DNA from 4 places in the Streptomyces spiramyceticus genome. Region 4 is predicted to be linked to each of the others. Evidence: riboswitches for the same ligand, from Rfam matches in the RefSeq annotation. Region 4 holds a riboswitch; each other region holds the start of a gene.
What was found. Region 4 has a riboswitch for cyclic di-AMP ahead of PXH83_RS28325 (LysM peptidoglycan-binding domain-containing M23 family metallopeptidase). Riboswitches for the same ligand answer to the same signal wherever they lie in the genome.
Positions count from the first base shown of each region.

Region 1 (3,718 bases), 960 kb from region 4:
GCCGGTACGCCGTCCTGTTCGGCGACCCGCAGCTCGCCCTGACCGCGGTCCAGCGCGTCCTCGACATCACGGCGGACGAGGTCAAGGCCGCGGCGAAGGCCCGGCTGCGCCCGGACAACAGGGCGGTGCTGGTGTACGAGCCCACACATGCCGACGACACCGCCGACACCGCCGGCACGGCCGACGCCGATGCCGCCGCCGACGAGACCGACGCGCAGGAAGGGGCGGACAAGTGACCGACACCGCAGCCGTGAGCATGACGTTCCACCCGCAGCCGAAGGCGGGCACCGCCCAGCCGTGGGCCTTCCCCGCCCCCGAGCGCGGCGCCCTGCCCAACGGTCTGACCGTGCTGCGCTGCCACCGCCCCGGCCAGCAGGTCGTGGCCGTGGAGATCTTCCTCGCCGCCCCGCTGGAGGCGGAGCCCGAGGGCCTCGACGGCGTCGCCACGATCATGGCGCGGGCGTTCTCCGAGGGCACCGACAAGCACTCCGCCGAGGAGTTCGCCGCCGAGCTGGAGCGCTGCGGCGCCACGCTCGACGCGTACGCCGATCACCCCGGCGTACGGGTCTCCCTGGAGGTCCCGGTCTCCCGGCTGCCCAAGGCGCTCGGCCTGCTCGCCGACGCGCTGCGCGCGCCCGCCTTCGCGGACAGCGAGATCGACCGGCTGGTGCGCAACCGGCTCGACGAGATCCCGCACGAGACGGCCAACCCGTCCCGTCGGGCCGCCAAGCAGCTCTCCAAGGAGCTCTTCCCCGCCGGTTCGCGCATGTCGCGGCCGCGCCAGGGCTCGGAGGAGACGGTGGAGCGTATCGACTCCGCCGCAGTGAGGGGCTTCTACGAGGCGCACGTGCGTCCCGCGACCGCCACCGCCGTGGTCGTCGGCGACCTCGAAGGCACGGATCTCGATGCCGTGCTGGCCGACACCCTGGGCGCCTGGACGGGCAACACCGCCGAGCCCCGCCCCGTCCCGGTGGTGACGGCGGACGACACGGGCCGCGTGGTCATCGTCGACCGCCCCGGCGCGGTCCAGACGCAGCTGCTCATCGGCCGCACCGGCCCGGACAGGCACGACCGTGTCTGGCCGGCCCAGGTCCTCGGTACGTACTGCCTGGGCGGCACGCTCACCTCCCGCCTGGACCGTGTCCTGCGCGAGGAGAAGGGCTACACGTACGGCGTGCGCGCCTATGGCCAGGTGTTGCGCTCCGCCGCTCCCTCCGGTCCGGAAGGGGCCCCGGGCGCCGCGATGCTCGCGATCAGCGGCTCCGTGGACACCGAGTCCACGGGTCCGGCGCTGGAGGACCTCTGGAAGGTGCTGCGCACCCTCGCAGAGGAAGGCCTGACCGACGCCGAGCGCGACGTCGCCGTACAGAACCTGGTGGGCGTCGCCCCGCTGAAGTACGAGACGGCCGCGGCCGTCGCCGGCACGCTCGCCGACCAGGTCGAGCAGCAGCTGCCGGACGACTTCCAGGCCCAGCTGTACGCGCGCCTCGTCGAGACCGGCACGGTGGAGGCCACCGCAGCGGCCGTCAGCGCCTTCCCTGCCGACCGTCTGGTCACGATCCTCGTCGGGGACGCGTCCCAGATCGAGGAGCCGGTCAGGGCGCTCGGCATCGGCGAGGTGAAGGTGGTGGCCGGCTGATAAGCCGCGCACCAAATGCCCCTGTAATGGGGCATAGGGGGACGGAATAGAGGGACCCCGGTGACCGACAGGCCGCCGGGGTCCTTCCTGTATGTCCCTTTTGTTGTGGAGGTTGCCTGTCTGGCCTGTGGGGTGCGTTACAAAACCTCGTGTCTGTTTGGTGATTGACAGATGTCCCGTTTAGCGTCTGTCCGGCTGTTCGTCAGCAATGCGCCGCATCCGCGGCGCCGGACAGTCATCGCCGAGTCCCCGTCAGGCGCGAGCCTGGGGAGCCGGGGACCCATTCAGTCCCTGGGGTGAATCGGACGGCCTCTGTGCGCGTACGTACGGAGGGGTCCGTAGGAGACCTTCCTGCTCCGAACCCGTCAGCTAACCCGGTAGGCGAGAAGGAAGGAAAGGATCAGCCACTCCATGGCGTTCACCCGTGCCACCGGGAAGCACCGTCGTCCGAGCCGTCTGACGCGCAAGAGCGCGAACATGGCGGGTGTTGCCGCCCTCGCGACGACCGGCGTCATCGGAGGCCTGGCCTCTCCCGCCCTCGCCGCCCACGACGACACCAGCGCCGAAGCGGCGCGCTCCGTCGCGGACACCGGCCTGACCCAGGCCCTCGTCATCGGCGACTCCCTCGCCGACCAGATCGCGGCCCAGGCCGAGTCCCAGCGACAGGCCGCCGTCAAGGCGGAGGCCGCCCGCAAGGCCGAGGCCGAGCGGAAGGCCGAGGCCGAGCGCAAGGCCAGGGCCGCCGCTGCGGCGAAGGTCAAGAGGGAGCGGGAGGAGCGCGCGGCCAGGGAGCGTGCCGCCCGCGCCGCCGAGCGCAAGCGCCTCAACAGCTACACCCTTCCCATCGCCGGTTCCGTGGTGACCACCGGCTACAACGCCGGCGGCTCGCTCTGGTCCTCCGGCAGCCACTCCGGTGTCGACTTCCGTGCACCGTCCGGCAGTTCCGTCGTGTCCGTCGGCCGCGGCACCGTCGTCGAGGCCGGCTGGGGCGGCGCGTACGGCAACAACATCGTCATCAGGATGAACGACGGCACGTACACGCAGTACGGCCACCTGTCGTCCATCCGCGTCTCCGTCGGCCAGGCCGTCACCACCGGCCAGCAGATAGGCCTCTCGGGTTCGACCGGCAACTCGACCGGCCCGCACCTGCACTTCGAGGCCCGTACGACGCCCGACTACGGCTCCGACATGGACCCGACCGCGTACCTGCGCGCGCACGGCGTCAGTATCTGACCCCGACTCCGACGACGCGGTCCGACGCACCTCCGCTTTCCCCGAAGGCCCCGGCTTCCCCGCCGGGGCCTTCGGCTTGGCCAAAAGATATCCATGGATTCCGGCCTCCCTTCGGAAATTCCCCGCCTCTGCAATAGAGTCGCTGAACAAGCGTCAATCGACCGCGTTTCGCGGGGATTAAGGCGGAGGTCAGGTCATGCGCATTCCCGCGCAATCGGTATGCACGGCGATCCGTGACGACATCGTCTCCGGTGTCTTCCAGCGCGGCAGCCGGCTCACCGAAGAGCTGCTTGCGCGTCGTTACGGTGTCTCGCGCGTCCCGGTGCGCGAAGCCCTGCGCACCCTGGAATCCGAGGGGTTCGTCACCACCCGCCGGCACGCCGGCGCCTGCGTCGCCGAGCCGACCGAGCAGGAGGCCGCCGACCTCCTGGAGGTCAGGACGCTGCTGGAGCCGCTGAGCGCGGCCCGCGCCGCCCAGCGGCGCACCGAGGCGCACCTCAAGGTGCTGCGTGGGCTGGTCAGGCTGGGGCAGGAGCGGGCCCGCCGGGGCGAGGGCGAGGACCTGCGCTCACTCGGCGGCTGGTTCCACGAGACGCTCGCCCAGGCCTCCGGCAGCCCCGGCCTGACGGCGCTGCTCACCCAGCTCAGGCACAAGATCGCCTGGATGTACGCCGTCGAGCAGCACGCACGCCCCGTCGAGTCGTGGGCCGAACACGGCGCGATCGTCGACGCCGTGGCGCGCGGTGACGCGGAGCGTGCCAGGTCGCTCATGGCGCTGCACGCCGAACGGGCGGTCGCGGTGCACCGGTTGCGGCAGCCGGACCGGGACCGGGAGCGTGTGAGGAC
Region 1 covers NZ_JARBAX010000002.1:104,936-108,653, forward strand. The annotation lists gene PXH83_RS24180 (M16 family metallopeptidase) at 1-236, shown strand, start outside; gene PXH83_RS24185 (M16 family metallopeptidase) at 257-1,639, shown strand; cyclic di-AMP (ydaO/yuaA leader) riboswitch at 1,869-2,038, shown strand; gene PXH83_RS24190 (M23 family metallopeptidase) at 2,051-2,872, shown strand; gene PXH83_RS24195 (GntR family transcriptional regulator) at 3,069-3,718, shown strand, end outside.
Region 1: linked by a shared signal. The riboswitch ahead of PXH83_RS24190 (M23 family metallopeptidase) and the one ahead of PXH83_RS28325 (LysM peptidoglycan-binding domain-containing M23 family metallopeptidase) in region 4 are both predicted to bind cyclic di-AMP.

Region 2 (3,718 bases), on a different contig from region 4:
CGCGCCGCGACAACCCGCACCTGGGGTACGGGCACGGCATCCATTACTGCCTCGGTGCACCGTTGGCCCGGCTGGAAGGGCAGGCGGCGATCGCGACGCTGCTTCGACGCCTTCCCGATCTGCGACTTGCGGTGGAACATGACGATTTGCGGTGGCGTGGGGGCCTCATTATGCGCGGACTGCGCACGCTTCCTGTGGAGTTCGACGCCGGAAAAATTTGACGGTACGTCAAGTATGAGACCTTCACGTGATCTCTGCTGCATCGACTTGTGACAAGCGTTCGAGTACGGCTACGTTCACCGTCAACCTCAGCCGTCACTCGAAAGGCAACCGCATGCGCTCCGGGAACGGTCGACACCGACGCCCGCGTCAGGCCCCAGCTCTCGTCGTCGCGGCAGGCGTCGCCGGATCGGCCATCGCCATCCCGCTCCTCGGCGCGACCGGCGCGAACGCTGCCGAGGCCACGACCTGGGACCGGGTCGCCGAGTGCGAGAGCGGAGGCATGTGGAGTGCCGACCTCGGCAACGGCTACTACGGCGGACTGCAGTTCTCGCAGGAGGCCTGGGAGAGCAACGGCGGTACGGCGTACGCGCCGCGCGCCGACCTCGCCAGCCGCTCCCAGCAGATCCAGATAGCGGAGAAGGTCCTGGCCGACCAGGGGCCGAAGGCGTGGCCCAGCTGCGCGACGATCTCCGGCCTGGTGGAGGGTGACGACACCCCGCCGGGCGTCGGCACGCCCGCCGAGCCGACGCCGTCGGAGGCTCCGGATAGCCCGGACACTTCGGAACGGTCCGAGCCCCTTGAGGACATCGTGGGCTCCGACTCCGAGGCCGACAGGACAAAGAAGGCCGACGAGGCCGACAAGGCCGACGTGAGTGAGGAGCCTGCCGGGTCGGACGCCTCCGAGCCCGCCAAGGCCCCCGACGCCACCCCCGCGGACGAGACCACTCCGCCCGCCCCCGAGAAGAGCGCCCCCTCGGGCAAGCACCGCGGCGAGGAAGCCCGCGAGGAGAACCGCACCGACGCCGCAGCAGGCGATTCGGGCAACAAGCATGAATCGGGCCGCCACGCCTCCCGAGGTGACGGATCGTCACGCGATGCGGCGAACGCGGGCAGTGCGGACAAGGCACGCAATGCGGATGGCGGTGAGTACACCGTGCGAACCGGTGACAACCTCTGGGCCATCGCCGACGCGCACGACGTCCCCGGCGGCTGGCCCGCGCTCTACGAGGCCAACGAGAAGGCCATCGGGTCCGACGCGGACCTCATCCTTCCTGGCCAGCGCCTTGATCTGAGCTGAAAACAGGGGCAGTTCGGGCTGCTATGTCCGAATTGGAGCCAGTGAGACAAGGGTCTCTTTGCCTCAACTGGCGCGGTCGGTCCGGACGCTCCACCCGTTTCGCCTCTGACCTGCGTGAATGCCGGTTATGCGAAGGCAAGTAGGGGCGATTTCTCCTCGATGTGCGTCTTTGAACATCGGGGAGTCATGTGTTTACGGTCGGATCGCTCGCCACCGCGGGCCCCGTCGACCGTCACGCCGAATCCTGCCGTCGGTCGGGGGAGTAGCTGACGCGTAAAGCGCCGTAGGCAGGAGCGGGGGAACCAGGTAAGTGCCGGGCCCGGCCGTCGAAGGGCGAACGCCGAAAGGCGAACGTCGAAGGACGCACCGGAACCGGCTTGGGGTGAAGCCGCGCGACAGATCGCACCAGGTCGCGCGGCCGGGCAACTCACATGGCCCGAACCCGACAGCTCACCTCGTAGGCGTCGGTGAGGAGATGTCGCATGCTGTTTTCCAGCAAGGCCAAGCACCGTCGCCCGTCCAAGGCCGTCCGGTTCGCCGCGTTCGCCGGTATCACCGGTGTCGCCGTCGCCGCCCCGCTGATGGGTGCCACGTCCGCCTCGGCCGCCAGCGCCGGGGAGTGGGACAAGGTCGCGCAGTGCGAGTCCGGCGGCAACTGGTCCATCAACACCGGCAACGGCTACCACGGTGGCCTGCAGTTCTCGGCGTCCACCTGGGCCGCGTACGGCGGCACCGCGTACGCCGGCACCGCCGACCAGGCCTCCAAGGCGCAGCAGATCGAGATAGCCGAGAAGGTCCTGGCCGGCCAGGGCAAGGGCGCGTGGCCGAACTGCGGCGTGGGCCTGTCCGGCGCCGCGTACGACAGTGGCTCCGCCGAGCAGGCCCAGCCCGAGGCGGCCCAGCCGAAGGCCGAGCCCAAGGCCGAGCGCAGCTCCGGCGACGCCCAGGCGGCCTCCCGCGGCGAGGGCCGCAAGGCGGTGAAGAAGGGCGACGGCGAGTACAAGGTGAAGTCCGGCGACACCCTCGGCAAGATCGCCGAGGCGGAGGACGTCGAGGGCGGCTGGAAGAAGATCTTCGAGCTGAACAAGGACATCATCAGCGACGCCGACGTGATCTTCCCGGGCCAGCAGCTGCACCTCGGCTGAGCCTGACGACCCCACAAAGCTCCCCGGCCCGGCGTGTCTTCCCCCGTACGCGCCGGGCCGGGGTTTTGTCGTTACTGCCCAGTACGTCGCGACTTCCGGCCAGGAGTTTCGTACCGTCCTGGGGGTATTCGGGCGCCTTCTCGTCCCACGGGGCGGGCCATCGGCTGGCCGATGCGCCCGGGCCGGATAGGCTCTTGCCGCAAGGCCAAAGCGACCCTGCACCCAAGCGTCACATCCCAGAAGGAGATGCTCGTGCCGTCCATCGACGTCGTCGTAGCCCGGGAAATCCTGGACTCCCGAGGCAACCCCACGGTCGAGGTCGAGGTCGGCCTCGACGACGGCAGCACCGGTCGTGCTGCTGTTCCGTCCGGTGCCTCCACCGGAGCGTTCGAGGCCATTGAGCTTCGCGACGGTGACCCCGACCGCTATCAGGGCAAGGGTGTCGAGAAGGCCGTCCTCGCCGTCATCGAGCAGATCGGCCCGGAGCTCGTCGGTTACGACGCCACCGAGCAGCGCCTGATCGACCAGGCGATGTTCGACCTGGACGCCACCGAGAACAAGGCCTCCCTCGGCGCCAACGCCATCCTCGGCGTCTCGCTTGCCGTCGCGCACGCCGCCTCCGAGGCGTCCGACCTGCCGCTCTTCCGCTACCTCGGCGGCCCGAACGCGCACCTGCTGCCCGTTCCGATGATGAACATCCTCAACGGTGGGTCGCACGCCGACTCCAACGTCGACATCCAGGAGTTCATGATCGCGCCGATCGGCGCCGAGTCGTTCTCCGAGGCCCTGCGCTGGGGCACGGAGGTCTACCACACCCTCAAGTCCGTCCTGAAGACCAAGGGCCTGTCCACCGGCCTCGGCGACGAGGGCGGCTTCGCCCCGAACCTGGACTCCAACCGCGCCGCGCTCGACCTCATCCTCGAGGCCATCCAGCAGGCCGGTTACATCCCGGGCGAGCAGATCGCGCTCGCGCTCGACGTCGCCGCGTCCGAGTTCTACAAGGACGGCGCGTACGAGTTCGAGGGCAAGTCCCGCTCGGCCGCCGAGATGACGGAGTACTACGAGGAGCTCGTGGCGGCGTACCCGCTCGTCTCCATCGAGGACCCGCTCTTCGAGGACGACTGGGCCGGCTGGAAGGTCCTCACCGACAAGCTGGGCACCAAGGTCCAGATCGTCGGCGACGACCTCTTCGTCACCAACCCGGAGCGCCTGGCCCGCGGTATCGAGGAAGGCGCCGCCAACTCGCTGCTCGTCAAGGTCAACCAGATCGGTT
Region 2 covers NZ_JARBAX010000001.1:2,491,222-2,494,939, reverse strand. The annotation lists gene PXH83_RS11165 (cytochrome P450 family protein) at 1-221, shown strand, start outside; gene PXH83_RS11160 (transglycosylase family protein) at 335-1,300, shown strand; cyclic di-AMP (ydaO/yuaA leader) riboswitch at 1,629-1,779, shown strand; gene PXH83_RS11155 (transglycosylase family protein) at 1,783-2,445, shown strand; gene eno (phosphopyruvate hydratase) at 2,692-3,718, shown strand, end outside.
Region 2: linked by a shared signal. The riboswitch ahead of PXH83_RS11155 (transglycosylase family protein) and the one ahead of PXH83_RS28325 (LysM peptidoglycan-binding domain-containing M23 family metallopeptidase) in region 4 are both predicted to bind cyclic di-AMP.

Region 3 (3,718 bases), on a different contig from region 4:
CGGCGGGCCTGGCCGGTGCGGACGGTGTCGTCGCCACGCTGACCCTGTCCAAGTCCCTGGGCAGCCAGGGCGGAGCGGTCCTCGGCCCGGCCCGGGTCATCGACCACCTCGTCAACACAGCACGTACGTTCATCTTCGACACGGGTCTGGCACCGGCCGCAGCCGGCGCGGCGCTGGCGAGCGCACGGCTGCTGCGCCGTGAGCCGGGGCTTGCCGCCCGCGCTCGTACCGTCGCGGTCTCGTTGCACCGGGGACTGACCGACGCCGGTCTGTCCGCCGTACGCCCGGACGCCGCCGTGGTGTCGGTCCTGGCGCCCTCACCGGAGGCGGCGGTGCGGTGGGCCGCCGACTGCCGCGAGGCGGGCCTGGCCGTGGGCTGCTTCCGGCCCCCGTCGGTGCCGGACGGGATCTCCCGCCTCAGGCTCACCGCCAGGGCCGACCTCACGGACCAGCAGATCGAGGAGGCGGTGGCCACCGTCCTGCGGACCGCGCCCGTGGTCGGGAACAATCACATTCGGATCAGCAATGTTCGAAAGGGAGAAGATAATGGTGGTGGCGCGCGGTGAAATGCAGGATCTGTAAACGGACATGAGACATTTTCGCCACCGCGAGTAACTGCCTCACCTGCTGTTTCATGACTTGATATGCGCCCCACCAATGCGCCGCCCAAATACGTTCTTGCGTAGCAGAGTTCACCGCTTCGAGCGACAGATATCTGCATATCTTGGGGTCTCGCCCACTATGACGGCACCATGAGTGGCACTCTGGCGCGGAGCAATCCGAGGCCGCCCTCGAAGTTAATCCGCTACGAGTCGGAGTCCGGCCCCGGTGGGAAAGGGACAGCGTCGCCATGGCAGACCACCAGGAAGTATCCGTCACTCTGCCGAGCGAGCCGGCCTCGGTCTCAGCGGCACGGAGATACGTCGCCGAGATTCTCGGCGAGTGGGGGATGCCCCCCGACTCCGATGCCGCCGATACCGTTCGGCTTATCGTTTCGGAGCTGGCAACAAATGCCGTCCAGCACACTTTCGGCCAGTCGCCCACCTTCACCGTGGACGTACAGCTGGACCGGGACGAGAGGTTGCGCATCGGCGTCACAGACAGCCACCCCCGGTGGCCGAAACGGTTGCCCGCCGCCGTTCAGCAGGACAACGGGCGCGGCATAGTGATTATCCGCTGTCTCACCCTGGAGTGCGGCGGCCGGCTGAGCGTCCAGCCCACGCAGGAGGGTGGCAAGACCGTGTGGATCGCGCTCCCCTGGAACGTCCCCGTCAAGCAGTGACGGTCAAGCCGTAATGGTCAAGCAGTAACGGTCCGCCAGTGATGACCCACGCCAGGCGTACCCCGGCGGCGTGCACACCACCGCCGGGGTCGCCCCAGGTCATGCTGCCAGGGCCTCCTCAGACGAGGCCGCGCTCCATCGCGCTGCGCTCGACACAGAATTCATTGCCCTCGGGGTCGGCCATGACGACCCAGCCGAGGCCCTCCGCATTGCGCTGATCGCTGATGATCTTCGCGCCGAGCTCCGCGAGCCGCTCCACCTCGGCATCCCGCGTGCCGTTCGGCGGCTGGATGTCGAGGTGTATGCGGTTCTTGACGCTCTTGCTCTCGGGGACACGGATGAACAGCAGTCCGGGGACGCCGGGCTGATCCGATTCGATCAGCACTTCGTCGTCGCCCGGAGCGTCCTCCTTGCTCACCTTGTAACCGGTGAGCGCGGACCAGAACTCGGCGATGGCGTACGGGTCGTGGGCGTCGAAGGTGATGTGACATACCGGATTCATGAAGGTCATGGTGGTCAACTTACCTTCACCGCCAGGCAGTTCACATGATTTAGATCAGCGCACCCGGCCGTACCACACGGAATTGGACCAGATCCTCTCCAGCTTCACGTGGGAGCCGGTCTTCGGGGAGTGCCAGATCTTGCCGTTGCCCGCATAGATGCCCACGTGGTAGACGCTGCGACCGTAATGGAAGAAGACGAGGTCGCCGGGCTGCCTGCCGGAGGCGGAGATGTGCCGCGTCCTGTTGTACTGGGACTGCGCAGTGCGTGGCAGGCTCTTGCCGGCCTTCTTGAACGAATAGAGCGTCAGCCCCGAGCAGTCGAACCGGTTCGGGCCCGTTGCCCCGCGCATGTACGGGGCACCCTTCTTCGATGCGGCAATCTTGAGCGCCTTCGTCGAATGCGACGCGGCATGTGCCTCGGTGGCGGCCCCCGGCACCAGCATGGTGCCGCCGAGGGCGACGAGCGTGAGAGCCGAGGCGGCCCCGGCCCGGGAGAGCCGGTGCGGAACATACGTGTGCGCGGTCATGCGCAACCCTTCGTCAGCCGCCTGTGAAGGATGGCCTGTCGGGTTCGGACAGGCGAAGATGCCCGGCCGCTTTCGCGGCTTCACCCCAAGGGACGACCGTGTCCGGTCACCCCGTCCTACCTGGGTCCTCCACTCCTGCCGATGCACTCCTGTCGACCAGTCATCCGGAGCGGCGGCAGGACTCAGCGTCCGCCCGGACCGCCCCGCCGAGGTGGCGGGGGCTTGTCGTCCCAGGGATCTTGACTCATGAATACCCGGATTTCCGAGCAGAAACGGGCGTATGTGAGGCTCCTCACGACTGACCCGTTCGGGTGGACAGGGGTGTTTTTGACGATCGTTGTCGATGCCTGGCGACCCTCGTACCAGGGACGGAATGCCCCATTCCGCCATCTGTGTAGGCGCGATGCGCAAGTCGGATAGTACGACTGCGCAGTCGGTAGATACGCCGTTCGAGGTGTCGCGTGTCGTACTGGGCAGGGCCAGTCGGCTGAACCCCCGTCAACTCGTGGCGCGGGGCGGCACGGTGACCCGGCTCGCCCGCCGCTCACCGTCGAGCACCCGCAGTGCCCGGGCGAGGGTGGCGGCATGGAGGCGGGTCTCGCCCCGCTCGTGCATCACGGTGAGCGCGTCCCGCAGTCCCGCGGCCTTGCCGACGAGCGCCTGTGCGGCGCGCAGAGCGCCGTAAGTGTCGGCCCCGTGCGCCGGATTGATCCGGCCCACCAGATCGACGACTTCCAGATAGCGGTCGATGAACTCGCACTCGGCGCGCGTCAGGGCCGGCAGCGGCGGCAGTTCGGGCAGCAGCATGCGGGGATCACCTCGGGGCGGAGAAGGCGGAAGTGTCCTTGCGGCTCTGCACGATGTGGTCCACCAGGCCGTACGCCCGGGCCGCATCCGCGTCGAAGACCTTGTCGCGCTCGATGTCGGCGTCGACACGCTCCCCGCTCTGCCCGGTGTGGCGCGCGAGCAGCTCGGCGAGCAGCTCCCTCATGCGCATCAGCTCGCGCGCCTCGATCTCCAGATCGGACGGCTGCCCATGCACGGGCTCGTCGATGGACGGCTGGCTGAGGAGCACCCGCGCTCCCGGCAGCGCGAGGCGCTTGCCCGGTGAGCCGGCCGCGAGCAGCACGGCAGCCGAGGACGCGGCCTGGCCCAGGCAGATGGTCTCGACGTCGCAGGTGACGAACTGGATCGTGTCGTAGATCGCCGACATGGCGGTGAACGAGCCGCCGGGGGAGTTGATGTAGAGCGAGATGTCCCGGTCGGGGGCGGCATGTTCGAGGTGCATGAACTGCGCCATCACATCATTGGCGGCGGTGTCGTCGAGTGCCGTACCCAGGAACACGATCCGCTCTTCCAGTAGCTTGGAGTACGGGTCGAGGGTGCGGGTTCCGGTGCTGGTGCGT
Region 3 covers NZ_JARBAX010000001.1:263,509-267,226, reverse strand. The annotation lists gene PXH83_RS01020 (8-amino-7-oxononanoate synthase) at 1-566, shown strand, start outside; gene PXH83_RS01015 (ATP-binding protein) at 851-1,282, shown strand; gene PXH83_RS01010 (VOC family protein) at 1,401-1,793, opposite strand; gene PXH83_RS01005 (C40 family peptidase) at 1,839-2,312, opposite strand; cyclic di-AMP (ydaO/yuaA leader) riboswitch at 2,316-2,477, opposite strand; gene PXH83_RS01000 (hypothetical protein) at 2,811-3,119, opposite strand; gene PXH83_RS00995 (ATP-dependent Clp protease proteolytic subunit) at 3,127-3,718, opposite strand, start outside.
Region 3: linked by a shared signal. The riboswitch ahead of PXH83_RS01005 (C40 family peptidase) and the one ahead of PXH83_RS28325 (LysM peptidoglycan-binding domain-containing M23 family metallopeptidase) in region 4 are both predicted to bind cyclic di-AMP.

Region 4 (3,718 bases):
GCGTCCTCGAACGCATACCCGTCGGGCATTCAGAGCGGCAGCAGGTCGGGCCTCTTCGCCTCGACGTGATCGCCTGACGACTCGCCGCGCAGCCGCCGCCCGATCCACGGCACCAGGTGCTCGCGCGCCCACTGGATGTTGTCCTTGCGCGCCTCCAGCGTGCCGCGCGGTGCCTGCGGCGGCCATGCCTGGTCCGGGTCGGCCGGCACGTCGAGCCCGAGCACCTGTGCCGCGCGCAGCGCGACGCGTGTGTGCCCCTCGGGCGAGAGGTGCAGCCGGTCCCCGTCCCAAGCGCGCCTGTCCTGAACGGACTTGAGCGACCACAGGTCGAGCACCGGGCAGTCGTAGCGGTCGGCGACGGCCCGTACGTGCGCCGTGTACGTCGCGATCTTGCCCCGCAGATGGCGCAGGACGGGCACGCCCCGCGTGTCGAAGCCGGTGGTCACCATGACGGTGCCCACGGCGTTGGTGAGGTCGGCCACGGCCCGCTCGAAGCGCTCGGCGACGTCGTCGGGGTCGCTGCCGGGCCGGAGGATGTCGTTGCCTCCCGCGCAGAAACTCACCAGATCGGGGGCCAGTTCCCGGGCGCGCGGGACCTGTTCCTCCACGATCTGGTCGAGGAGGCGGCCGCGCACGGCGAGGTTGGCATAGCGGAACGTGTGCTCGGGGACGCGGTCGTCGAGGAGTACGGCCAGCCTGTCGGCCCAGCCGATGAACGCACCGTCGGGTCCGGGGTCGCCGACTCCTTCGGTGAAGCTGTCGCCGATCGCCGCGTACGACCCGATGGTGCCTGCACTGAATGATCTCGAATCGTCTGCCACGTCGATACATCCTTCACTGGCGCAAGTGACCTACGCCACCGTAGGGAGGGGTTGACGCGGCGTGAGATAAGACACCGGTCAAGATTCGCCCAATCCGGAATACGCCGAAAACGCACGTACGCCCCTTTCCTTCCGCCAATTGCGGCGGAGGGAAAGGGGCGTACGGAGAGGATTCCGCAGTGGCGGGGTGCGTCAGATGGAGACGCCGTTGCCGCGCAGGTAGGCCAGCGGGTCGACGTCCGAGCCGTAGCCCGGGCCGGTCCGGATCTCGAAGTGCAGGTGCGGGCCGGTGGAGTTGCCCGTGCTGCCGGAGAGACCGATCTGGATGCCGCCGCCGACGCGCTGGCCGGACGAGACGGCCAGCGAGGACAGGTGGGCGTACTGCGAGTACCGGCCGTCGTCGTGCTTGATGACGACCTCGTTGCCGTACGCACCGCCCCATCCGGCGGAGACGACGGTGCCGGAGCTGACGGCCTTGACCGGCGTGCCGCTCGACGCGGCGAAGTCGACGCCCGTGTGGTAGCCGCTGGACCAGCTGCCACCGGCGGCGCGGTACGGCGTGGTGACGCCCGCGGGGACCGGGGCGGAGAAGCCGGAGCCGGTGACGGTGCTGGTCTCGGGCTTGGCCGCCGCCTTGGCCTGCGGCTTGGCCTCGGGCTTGACCTCGGCCTTGGCCTGGGGGGCGGCGGGGGCCTCGGCCGGCGCCTTGGCGCCGATGGTGAGCTTCATGCCCGGAAGGATGAACGAGGGGTTGCCGCCGACGACCTCACGGTTGTCGGCGTACAGCTTCTGCCAGCCGCCGCGCACGTTCTCCCGGTCGGCGATCTTCGACAGATAGTCGCCGGAGACGACGGAGTAGGTCTTCGTGCCGGTCTTCTTCGCAGCTGCCTGCGCGGCCTTCTTGGTGACCTTCTCCGCAGCCTTCTGCGTCACGGGCGAGGAGGCGGCGGCCGGGGCGGCCTTCTCCGCGGCATTCGCGCCGGTGGCGGCAATGAGCGGGAGTGCGAGTGCGGCTCCGCCCGTGCCCGCGGCGACAAAACCGCGAGTGATCGAGTTCGACCTCGGGCGGCGGTGCTTACCCTTTGCAGGCATGGCGAATTCCTCTCCGTCGCCTACGAGGTGAGCTGTCGGGTTCGGGCTGGAGATGCCCGGCCGCGCTCTCGCGCGACTTCACCCCGAGCCGGTCCGGACCGGCGTGCAGATCCGGATGAACGGCGTACTTACCTGGGTCCCCCGCTCCTGCCACGCTTGAGTGAGTGAGTGAGTGCGGTTGCCGGGCGGTGGCAGGATTAGGCGGTCCACCCGGATTGACGGTGACCGTAAGCCGACAGGACGCCCGCGGACAAGCCACTCCATTCACTCAGGCATTGCCCTGCGGGAATTCACCATGAAATTCCCGTCACACTCTGTGGATTACGGATCTCGGACCCCCGCCCAGGACCAGGCATTTCCGTTCGGCGCCTCGCCACGCACCGTCACAAATATGATCCTGCTCACCAGCGGACCCGCCATTCCCTTTACCAGCAAGGGGAGTTATGCCTAATTGCCCGAATTAGTTCGAACTGCAGAACAACATCCCGAACTGCTACGTATCTCCCGATTCGCGCACCCGCCGCAACCGAAAGACCGCAGCATCCAGATCACCGCGCAGCGCCGTGCGCAGACCCCGGTGGAGCAGTACGGCCCCGCGGTGCACGGCCGACGTGTCCAGGCATGCGTATGCCGCCGCCGGGTCGAGCCCGCGCAGCCGCAGCGGCGGCTGCTGCTCGCCGTAATGCTGGGCCTGGAGCCAGGCGAAGACGACGATGTCGTCCCCGTGCGTGTACTGGACGGCGCTCAGGCCGCCGTCCGGCGGACGGAGCCGGTGCATCTCGCCGTGCTGCACGACCGGCCTGATCTCCTTGTAGAGATCCACCCACTCGCGCGCCTCGGCGATCTCGCACTCACCCCACTCGGTCAGATCGCCGCCGATGCCGAGCACGCCCGCCATCGCGCTCACGAAGCGGAAGCGCAGCGAGCTGACCCGCCCATTGAGCTGGGTGTTCGGGCTGTCGGTGACCCATGCGGCCATCGCGCGCGCCGGGTGCAGCTGGCTGAAGCCGTGCTGGATGGCGAGCCGGTCCAGCGGGTCGGTGTTGTCGGAGGTCCACACCTGGTCGGTACGGGAGAGAATCCCGAGGTCGATCCGCCCGCCGCCGCCCGAGCAGGACTCGAAGGCGATGGTGGGGTGCGCGGCCCGCAGCCGGTCGAGCAGCCCGTACAGGGCGTGCACGTGCGCGGTCCACAGCTTCTGCGGATACGGTTCGCCCGGCCAGCCCGCGTCGGTGAAACAGCGGTTGAAGTCCCACTTCACATAGTCGACCGGCGCGGCCGACAGGAGACCGTCGAGCTGGTCCCAGAGGTACGCCTGGACGTCGTCACGGGCGAGATTGAGAACGAGCTGGTTACGGAACTCCGTGCGGGTGCGCCCCGGGTGGTGCTGCACCCAGTCGGGGTGCGCCCGGTACAGATCGCTGTCGGCATTGACCATCTCGGGCTCGACCCAGATCCCGAACTGCATACCGAGACCGTGCACTTCGTCGGCCAGCGGCCCCAGCCCGCCGGGGAATCGGTCGCGGTTCGGCGTCCAGTCGCCGAGCCCGGCCCGGTCGCTGACCCGCGCGCCGAACCACGCGTCGTCCACCACGAACAGCTCGACGCCGATGTCCGCGGCCCGTCGCGCGAGGGTGCGCTGCTGCTGCTCGGAGATGTCGAAGCCCGTCGCTTCCCAGGAGTTGTAGAGGACGGGCCGCAGCCGGTCCGCGTCCGGGACGACGTGCGCGAGCTGCCACGCGTGCCAGGCCCGGCTCGCCCCGCCGAACCCGCCCTCGCTCCACAGCCCGGCGAAGACGGGTGTG
Region 4 covers NZ_JARBAX010000002.1:1,060,943-1,064,660, reverse strand. The annotation lists gene PXH83_RS28335 (STM4011 family radical SAM protein) at 1-77, shown strand, start outside; gene PXH83_RS28330 (SGNH/GDSL hydrolase family protein) at 30-821, opposite strand; gene PXH83_RS28325 (LysM peptidoglycan-binding domain-containing M23 family metallopeptidase) at 1,014-1,913, opposite strand; cyclic di-AMP (ydaO/yuaA leader) riboswitch at 1,916-2,086, opposite strand; gene PXH83_RS28320 (alpha-galactosidase) at 2,407-3,718, opposite strand, start outside.